Regions from separate parts of the Pseudoduganella lutea genome, predicted to be linked through region 2. Evidence: predicted binding sites of a transcription regulator. Region 2 holds the regulator's gene; each other region holds the start of a gene.
The links. Region 2 encodes sigma-54, which starts transcription at its own class of promoters, with help from an activator protein. Its sites were predicted from a motif close to TGGCANGNAANCTGCTTT; they were not measured.
Positions count from the first base shown of each region.

Region 1: a site for sigma-54 is predicted at 1,169-1,186, ahead of EWM63_RS01230 (PEP-CTERM sorting domain-containing protein). Genes of this name have one in related genera too.
Region 3: a site for sigma-54 is predicted at 1,337-1,354, ahead of pqqA (pyrroloquinoline quinone precursor peptide PqqA). Genes of this name have one in related genera too.
Region 4: a site for sigma-54 is predicted at 1,042-1,059, ahead of EWM63_RS23320 (PEP-CTERM sorting domain-containing protein). Genes of this name have one in related genera too.

Region 1 is NZ_CP035913.1:294,865-297,062, reverse strand. It holds gene EWM63_RS01235 (glycoside hydrolase family 35 protein) at 1-404, shown strand, start outside; gene EWM63_RS01230 (PEP-CTERM sorting domain-containing protein) at 504-1,112, opposite strand; gene EWM63_RS01225 (polysaccharide lyase family 8 super-sandwich domain-containing protein) at 1,372-2,198, opposite strand, start outside.
Region 2 is NZ_CP035913.1:2,481,105-2,483,302, reverse strand. It holds gene lptB (LPS export ABC transporter ATP-binding protein) at 1-332, shown strand, start outside; gene EWM63_RS10495 (RNA polymerase factor sigma-54) at 418-1,893, shown strand; gene hpf (ribosome hibernation-promoting factor, HPF/YfiA family) at 1,985-2,198, shown strand, end outside.
Region 3 is NZ_CP035913.1:159,888-162,085, reverse strand. It holds gene pqqC (pyrroloquinoline-quinone synthase PqqC) at 1-151, opposite strand, end outside; gene pqqB (pyrroloquinoline quinone biosynthesis protein PqqB) at 148-1,101, opposite strand; gene pqqA (pyrroloquinoline quinone precursor peptide PqqA) at 1,170-1,244, opposite strand; gene EWM63_RS00660 (sensor histidine kinase) at 1,582-2,198, opposite strand, start outside.
Region 4 is NZ_CP035913.1:5,489,133-5,491,330, reverse strand. It holds gene EWM63_RS23330 (chemotaxis protein) at 1-500, opposite strand, end outside; tRNA gene EWM63_RS23325 (tRNA-Gly) at 805-880, opposite strand; gene EWM63_RS23320 (PEP-CTERM sorting domain-containing protein) at 1,119-2,057, shown strand.

The DNA.
Region 1 (2,198 bases), 2.2 Mb from region 2:
AGAACATGGGCAGGGTGAACTACGGGCCGGACCTGCAGGACCGCAAGGGCCTGCTGGGCTGGGTGCGGCTGGGCATCAACAAGCTGTATCACTGGACGATGTTCCCGCTGCCGCTGGCCGACCTGTCCGGCCTGCGATTCGCCGACCCGGGAGCGGCCGACGCGGCCGGCCCGGCCTTCCACCGCGCGGTGTTCACCGTCGACGCGCCGGGCGACAGCTTCCTGGCGCTGCCCGGCTGGACCAAGGGCGTGGCATGGGTCAATGGCTTCAACTTGGGAAGGTACTGGGAGAAGGGGCCGCAAACCGCACTGTACGTGCCGGCACCGCTATTGAGGCATGGCGAAAACGAACTGATCGTGTTCGAACTGCACGGCGCGCGGGGCGTTGCGGTGCTCGAAGGTTGAAGGCGCTCCGGTAACCGTTCGCCACTTCCGCCGGCTGCTGCAGGCGGAAGTGGCGCTCGACGCCATCACCGCCAGGCGATGATGGCCGTGCCGATGGGCTTACGACTTGCGGCGCCGTGCCAACGTCATGCCCGCAATGCCAAGGAGAACCAGGGCGATGGAGGTTGGCTCGGGAACGGCAACCTGGGCCGGGGCGACGGAGAGCTCGAATTTCGCAAAGTTGTAGGACGCGAGCGAGGCCATATCCATCGAGAAGTTCTGGCTGATCAGGCTGGCGGCATCGCCGCTCTGCTGGTGCGCATTGCTTGCGCCAGCGCTCCAGACGGTAGTTCCTTTCTGGTTCAGACCATAGGGGACGAGAGAAATGCAGACGCCGTTGTCGCTACAGCCCAATGTGTTCTGCGGGCGGGTATCGAATTGCCCTCGGGAGCCATTGACGAACACCTGGTCGAGAAGCGCCAGGCTGGCCGCCTGAGCACCAGTGGCAGTTGCAAAGGCAAAATCGGATACGGCATTACAACCGGTGAACAGGGTAGAGCACTTGCCGTCGAGAAATGTAACGTCGTACAGGACGCCCTGGACGCTGACATTTTTCGCGCCTGTCAGGATACCGTCCGTGACCAGAAGGATAGGTCCCGCGCTCGCGTGCGCGGTGGCAGCCAGTGCAAGCGCACCGATGGACGCACGAAGCGCCGAAATGAGTTTCATGATTTCCCCAGGAAGGTTGAAGTATTATTGTTGCTTTTTGGAACTGCTGATTAACTTAAGCAATTATCATTCCTGAGTTGAAATGTCATTTACAAGCAAGTAGTTACAGATTTTGTGTAACCGGCGGGTATCTCAAGTGTAAAGTTTTCCGACACTCGCCGGCAGGCGTTGACCAACGCAGCGCAGCGGAGGGCAAAGAGCGGTGCTCCTTGAAACCCCTGCTGCGCCCAATGTGGGCACGAGCTCGGCAGTGAGGCTGTCAGTAATAATCCACCACGAGCGCCGGCAGCGGGGCGGTGCCGTTTTCGCGGCTCGAGTATTCCACCCAGCCATTGGCGCCATAGTAGGCGGCCGCCTCGACCCGCACCGACAGCCGCTTGCCGCCGGCCAGTGCGGCGGCGGCGGCCGATGTCACGTCGAGCGTGGCGTAGCTGTTGATGGCGGGCACCGTCCACGTGCCCAAGGTGGCGATATCGGCCGGCCGGGTATTCCAGGTGACGCCTGTTTCGCTCCACGCATCGGCGACCTGCAGCACGTTGTGCGTCATGGCGCTGGCCTGGCCCACGAAGCGGGGCGCCAGCTTCAGCGTGGCCGCGCCGATGGTGCCGTCGATCGAAGAAAGGTCGAAGCGCGCCAGTGCCTGGCGGGCATAGCCGACGCCATCGTTCTTCACGACGACCGTCGCCGTGCCGCCATAGTTGGTGGCGCCGTAGCTGCCGTCGCGCAGCGTGGCGTCCGCGACCGGCCGCAAGGTCTTCGTGCGCAGCACGCTGAAACTGGCATGGAACGACTTGCCGGCCGCCGCGCGCACGTCGACGGTGAGGCGGATCGTCGGCTTGAGCTGGTTCACCGTCACGCCCGGCGACGTGGCGATCGCGGCACCGGCCGCGCGGGCGATTTCCACGGTGATCGTGCCCGTGTTGGCTTGTGTGGGATCGGCCACGGCCACCTGCAGCACATTGTCCGCCTCCTTCGTGAGGACCGCCGCCTTGCGGTTGCTGGTCACGTAGGGCGCGCCGTCGACGTTGACCGTTTTCGACGCGTCGGTCCAGAAATGCGCGCCCACCAGGCCAAGAGCCGTATCGC
Region 2 (2,198 bases):
AGAACACGGCGCTGTCGCTGTCCGGTGGCGAGCGCCGCCGCGTGGAGATCGCCCGCGCACTGGCGACCAATCCCCGCTTCGTGCTGCTGGATGAACCGTTTGCCGGCGTGGATCCGATCGCCGTGATCGAGATCCAGCGCATCGTGCGCTTCCTGAAGGAACGCAGCATCGGTGTGTTGATCACGGATCATAACGTACGTGAAACGCTGGGCATCTGCGACCGGGCGTATATCATCAATCAGGGCAGCGTACTGGCCTCCGGCCGGCCCGATGACATCATCGCCGACGAGTCCGTCCGCCGTGTCTATCTTGGTGAGCACTTCCGCATGTAACCGCGTCGACCGCGTTGCGCCACGCGTTGTTCCACTGATAATGAGCATAAACCAGCCGTCTTGAACCAGCAGCCATGAAACAGCCATGAAACAGTCCTTGCAACTGCGCACTTCCCAGCACCTCGCGCTGACGCCGCAATTGCAGCAGTCGATCCGGCTGCTGCAATTGTCCACGCTGGAGCTGCACCAGGAACTCGAACAGCTGCTGACCGATAATCCGCTGCTCGAGCGGCTCGACGATCCGCTCGACCGTTCCGTGCGCCTGCTGGGCGATGGGGCGATCAACACCACGCAGGCGCCGGGCGAGGCGCCGCCCGAAGGCGGCCCGCCGCAGGATGCGCCGGCCGCCCCGGAACCGGAGCCCTACGAGGGCGGCGAAGGCGAAGGCCTCGACCCCGGTGCCGGCGATACCGACTGGAGCAGTGCGGGCAGTGGCAAGGGACCGGACGACGACGATGGCCGCCCCCAGCTCGAGGCAAGCCATCGCAGCCTGCGCGAACACCTGATGGAGCAGATGCGCGTGACGGTGCTGGAGCCGCGCGACCGCGCCCTGGTGGAGCTGATCATCGATGCGCTCGACGATAACGGTTACCTCGAGGAGAGCCTGGAAGATATCCATGCGCGCATGCCGGAAGAGCTGGAGATCGAGTTCGACGAATTGCGCACCGCGCTGAAGCTGCTGCAGAGCTTTGATCCGGCCGGCATCGGTGCGCGCAACGCTTCCGAATGCCTGGCGCTGCAGATCCGCCGCATGCCGGGCGTGCCGCTGGTCACGCGGCGGATGGCGCTGTGCATCGTTGAAAAACACTTGCAGTGGTTTGCGCAGCGCGACTTCAACAAGCTGAAGAAGGCACTCGATTGCGACGATGAAGACTTGCGCGAAGCGCAAGCGGTGATTCGGCAGTGCAATCCGCATCCGGGCGCCGCCTTCGCGGCCGACGTGTCAGACTATGTCGTACCGGATGTCGTGGTGAGGAAAGGACGCAATGGCTGGATCGTCACGCTCAACAATGACGTGATGCCCCGCCTGCGCGTGAATGCGCTGTATGCCAGCCTGCTCAAACAGGGCAAGGGCGAAACGCAGATGAATGCGCAGCTGCAAGAAGCCAAGTGGCTGATCAAGAATATGCGCCAGCGCTTTGACACGATCCTGCGCGTGGCCCAGGCCATCGTCGAGCGGCAAAAGAACTTTTTCTCGCATGGCGCGGTGGCAATGAGACCCCTTGTGTTGCGTGAAATAGCTGATACACTGGGTCTTCACGAGAGTACTATCTCTCGGGTAACAACTCAAAAATATATGCTCACCCCGCATGGCATGTTTGAGTTGAAGTATTTTTTTGGCAGCCACGTCGCAACCGAAGCTGGTGGGGAAGCTTCCTCGACTGCGATCCGGGCGCTGATCGTGCAATTCACAGGAGCCGAAGACCCGAAGAACCCTTTATCCGACAGTAAGATTGCGGACATGCTGGGTGAACAAGGCATGGTGATTGCGCGACGCACTGTTGCCAAATATCGCGAAGCATTGAAAATTCCCCCAGTCAGCCTCCGCAAGTCCTTGTAAGCAATCTGTAGTGTATGGGTTCCTCTGCGCCGCCGCATTTTGATGGCGGAAGCCGCACGAACCTGGATTGATCTTCTTTAGGAGTGTGTGTATGAATCTGACCATCAGTGGACACCATATCGACGTAACCCCTGCCATTCGCGAGTATGTGCAGAACAAGCTGGAACGCGTTAGACGGCATTTCGATCAGCTGATCGATGTAAGTGTGATCCTGAGTGTAGATAATCTCACCGAGAAAGAAAAAAGGCAGAAGGCGGAAATCAACCTGCGCATGTCGGGCAAGACCGTGTTTGTCGAAAGCGTCG
Region 3 (2,198 bases), 2.3 Mb from region 2:
ACCGGTTGGCTACCCAGCCGCGGATCTGGTCCTCGCGCAGCAGGCCGCTGTTCATCCTGACGTTGAACGGATGATTGATGTGGTAGCCGGCGCCACGCGCGCGCAATTGCGCTTCGAACTCGGTGCGGCTCCAGGCCGGCGCGCTCGTCACAGGACGATTTCCATGCCGTCGAAGGCGACTTCGATGCCGTGGCGCGCCAGCAGCGCACGCTGCGCCGAGTCGTCGTCCAGGATCGGGTTGGTGTTATTGATATGAATGAGAATCTTGCGCCGTTCCGTCCGGCGCGGTGCATCCCCGTGCGCATCCAGGCTGTCCAGCACCGCGATCATCCCGGCCTCGCCCGACTGCGGCAAATGGCCCATGTCGGCCGCGCTTTTGCTGGAAAAGCCCAGTTCGATCATCTCGTCGGCGCGCCAGAACGTGCCATCGACGAGCACGCAGTCGGCCTGGCGCATCGCGGCATCGACCTGCGGTTCGATCATGCCCAACCCCGGCGCGTAGAACAGCGACCTGCCGCTGCCGGTATCCTCGATCAGCAGGCCGATATTGTCGCCGATGCCCGGCTGCGCGCGGTGCGGCGAATACGGCGGCGCCTTGCTGGACAGGACCAGCGGCGTGAAACGGATGCCGTCGATGCCCGGCACCTGCACCGCCTGCATGCCGGGCCCATCGCCGATGGTGTGCAACGCATGCCAATGCACGCCGCAGTAGTGCGACAGCACCGGCGCCAGGGGCAGGCTGGTGTTGAGATCGTTCCATACCGATGCGGTGCAGTAGAGTGGCAGCGGCCTTCCCTCGCGCAGCATCAACAGACCGGTGACATGGTCGATCTGCGCATCCATCAGCATCACGGCGGCGATGCCGGAATCGCGCTTTGCCCGCGACGGCTGCAGCGCCGGCGTCGCGCGGATCTGCGCCAGGATGTCGGGAGACGCGTTGATCAGCACCCAGTCGTTGCCATCGCCCGAGACCGCGATCGACGACTGGGTACGGGCCGTGGCGGCAAGCGTGCCGCTACGTACGCCCGCGCAATTGCGGCAGTTGCAGTTCCACTGCGGGAAGCCGCCGCCGGCTGCCGAGCCCAATACGATGATTTTCATGGTGTCGTTCAGTGGACGAAGCCCGTGCCGGTGCGATCACCTGGCGGCACGGTTCTCTGGCCAGCTTGCTAGCGGTTTGCGATATACATCGTGATTTCAAATCCGAAACGCAGGTCGGTAAACGCGGGTGTGCTCCAGGTCATGATGGTTTCCTCAGGATTGGTGTGATGAGCAGGCCGGTGATGCGGACGGACGGCTCAAGGGCTTACCGCACGGTTCGTGCAGTTACAGGCATAAAGCGATAATCGTGCCAAAGAGGACGAGGCGGGGCGAGGCGGGACCCCGCGCCTGGTGGGCACAAGCGGGAGGACGGTTGCGCCATCGGATGCGGAACGGCCGTGACACAGGTGGACGCAACAGTGTGTCACAACCGAACAGTGTGTTCGCTCCGATGACGCACTGTGACAGTTGAATCGGGGGCCTGCCGGTCTGCGCCTTCTGGCAGCAGCTGTGCGGCGGGCGCACCCTGACCGGGGCTTGTCACAGCAAGGGCAGCTTGATGGTCACGTCCAGGCCGTGGGGCTCAACGTCCGCCAGCGTCACGCTACCGCCATGCTGCATCACGATTTCCTGCACGATCGCCAGGCCCAGCCCGCAGCCCAGTCCCTGGTCCGTGGCCCGCACGAAACGGTCGAACACGCGCGCATGGTCGGCGAGGGCGATACCCGGCCCGTTGTCGCTGACACGGATATGAGCGTGGCCGTCATCGCGCCGGACCGCCACGGTGATCTCGCTGCCGGACCCCGCATATTCGATGGCGTTGTCGAGGATGTTGACGAGCGCCTCGGTCAGCAGCATCGGGTTGGCGAGAACACGCAAGGGCGCCGGATCAGGGGGTGCTTCGTCATCGGCAATGCCGAGATCGGCGCCACCGCGCAGCGCTTTCGGCACCTTGTCGGCAACGACCTGCTCGACCAGCGCGCGCAGATCGACCGGCAAGCGCTCCTGCGCCATCGCCGCTTCCGGTTCGGCGCGCGCCAGCATCAGCATGCGGGCGATCAGGTGGGCGCTGCGGGTGGCGCTCTGGTGCAGCAGGGTCAGGCGGGCCACCAGCGCGGGGTCGGTCGTTGCACCCAGCGCCAGTTCCGCGTGGCTGA
Region 4 (2,198 bases), 3.0 Mb from region 2:
GCCGGCACCATGCGGCGCAAGATCGTTTCCACGTCCAGCACCTGCGCCAGGCGCGTGCCGGACGTGTCGCCATCGAGGCGGGCGATCGACGTCACCATGCCGGTCGCGTTGCTGCCTTCGGCCGTCAGCACCTGGCTCCAGTCCATGCGCACGATCTCTTCCACCGACTCCACGGCGAAAGCCTGCGTGGTGCGGGCGAATTCCGTCACCAGCATGATGTTCAGGCCGGTCTTGGGCTTGACGCCGACGATCGCCGGCAAGTCCATCACGGGAATGATCTGGCCGCGCAGGTTCACCACGCCCAGCATGTGCGGCTGCGCGCCGGCCACCGCCGTCACCGGCGGCATCGCCACGATTTCGCGGATCTTAAACACATTGATGCCATACAACTCGGAACGGTCGCCATTCTCGTCGCCACCCAGGCGGAACAGCAGCAGTTCGAATTTGTTCGTGTTGGTGAGGTTGGTGCGTTCGTCGATTTCCTGTTGTACGCTTTTCATCAATGTTCCCCGATCGTCATAGCTGGCCGCCAAGCGGCGCGAATGAAAGTGAGTATAGGCGAGAAAACTTCGCGCACAGTCGTTCCTGTACATTAAGCTAATGCAGAATAGTGCCGAGAAACAACAGTTTGTGGCGCCGGCAAAACAGCCTTGCGCGGCAGGGAAGTGAAATGACGCCAGGAAGCGGATTGGCCCCGAGATTGGGACAACACCTGGAACGAAACCCGGGGTGAAAAAAGGCGAACACCGGGGTGAAGGCCGCAATGAAAAACGGCAGCCCGAAGGCTGCCGTTTTTCTGAATCCTGGAGCGGGAGAAGAGTCTCGAACTCTCGACCTCAACCTTGGCAAGGTTGCGCTCTACCAACTGAGCTACTCCCGCAGAAGAGGCATGATTATGCCAGACCGTTTTGATAATTACCAGAGTCGCTTGCATGGATTTCCTCGTACTGGCGACCATGGGAGCGTCGGCAATCTTTGCACTTTGCGCCGCAAGGCGGTCTCGTCACCGCCAAGTGATTGAAATCGCAATACAAATTTCCCTGGCACTATTAATGCTCTAGAGACAGCTAGCCCGGCCTGCGCCGGGTCACGCCAACCAGCCAACTCTAGGGGCAACCATGATACGACCCAGTAAAGCATTGCTCGTGGGGGCTGCGGCCGCCACGTTGGGCATGCAGTCCGCCAGCGCCAGCACATTCGCCTCGGCGATCCTGGACATGAACAACTTCAGGATCTCGCACGCCAACGGCACCGTGTACCGGAACACGGATTTCTCCAAGCTCATCGGGGTGAACGATGCCCATGCGATGGCTTCGCTGAACACTGTCCAGGTGAGCAGATCGGCCTTCGGCGCCACGCCCGACGTGGCACGCCAGTGCGTGGGCACGCCCTGCCCGGCCTTCGGCGAAAACAACTTCACGCCCTACCATGCGCTGCTGCCGATGAGCGGCAACTTCGGCTACGCGGACCAGAACTTCACGGGTTCCGGCATTTCCGTGAATGGCGCCGCGGCCGGCGCGCGCTCGCAAACGCGGGCCGACGTGGCCACGTCGCAGAACATGCAATTTGCAAACAGCAATTCGTCGGTCGGCAGTTCGAACACCATGGCGTTCCGCCTCGGGGCCACCGATTCGATGACGATCTCGTTCGACGCCATGGCCTATGCCATGGCCTACGCGTCGCCCGACGGCCGGCCCACCACGACCGCGAACGCACGCATTTCCTGGAGCGCGAACATCGTCGACCTCGTGACCGGTACCACCGTGTTCCACTTCGCGCCGGAACAACTCAACAGCATGGCCATCGTCAGCCGCACGCATGGCGCCAATGGCACGTCGCTGTACACGCTGCCCGGCGGCTCGCTCCACTTCAACGCGACGTCGCCGCTGCTGCTGGCCAATCGCGACTACCAGATCACGGTGCAGCACAACACCCTCGTCAGCGCGCTGCAGCACGAAATACCGGAGCCGGCCTCGCTGGCGATCCTCGGCACCGGCCTGTGCGCGATGGTGGCCACCCGCCGCCGCGCCGGTCGCCGTAGCTTGCCGCGCGCCTGATCATTTTTTCCTGTTCGCCCGCGGCGCCCGCCGCGGGCTTTTTTTTCGGGCGCCCTCCGGCATGCCCGCCCCGTTCCCCACCCGCCGCGCCCCACTCTCCTATAATTGCAATGGTTCACTATCATTGGCTTTGAAAACAGG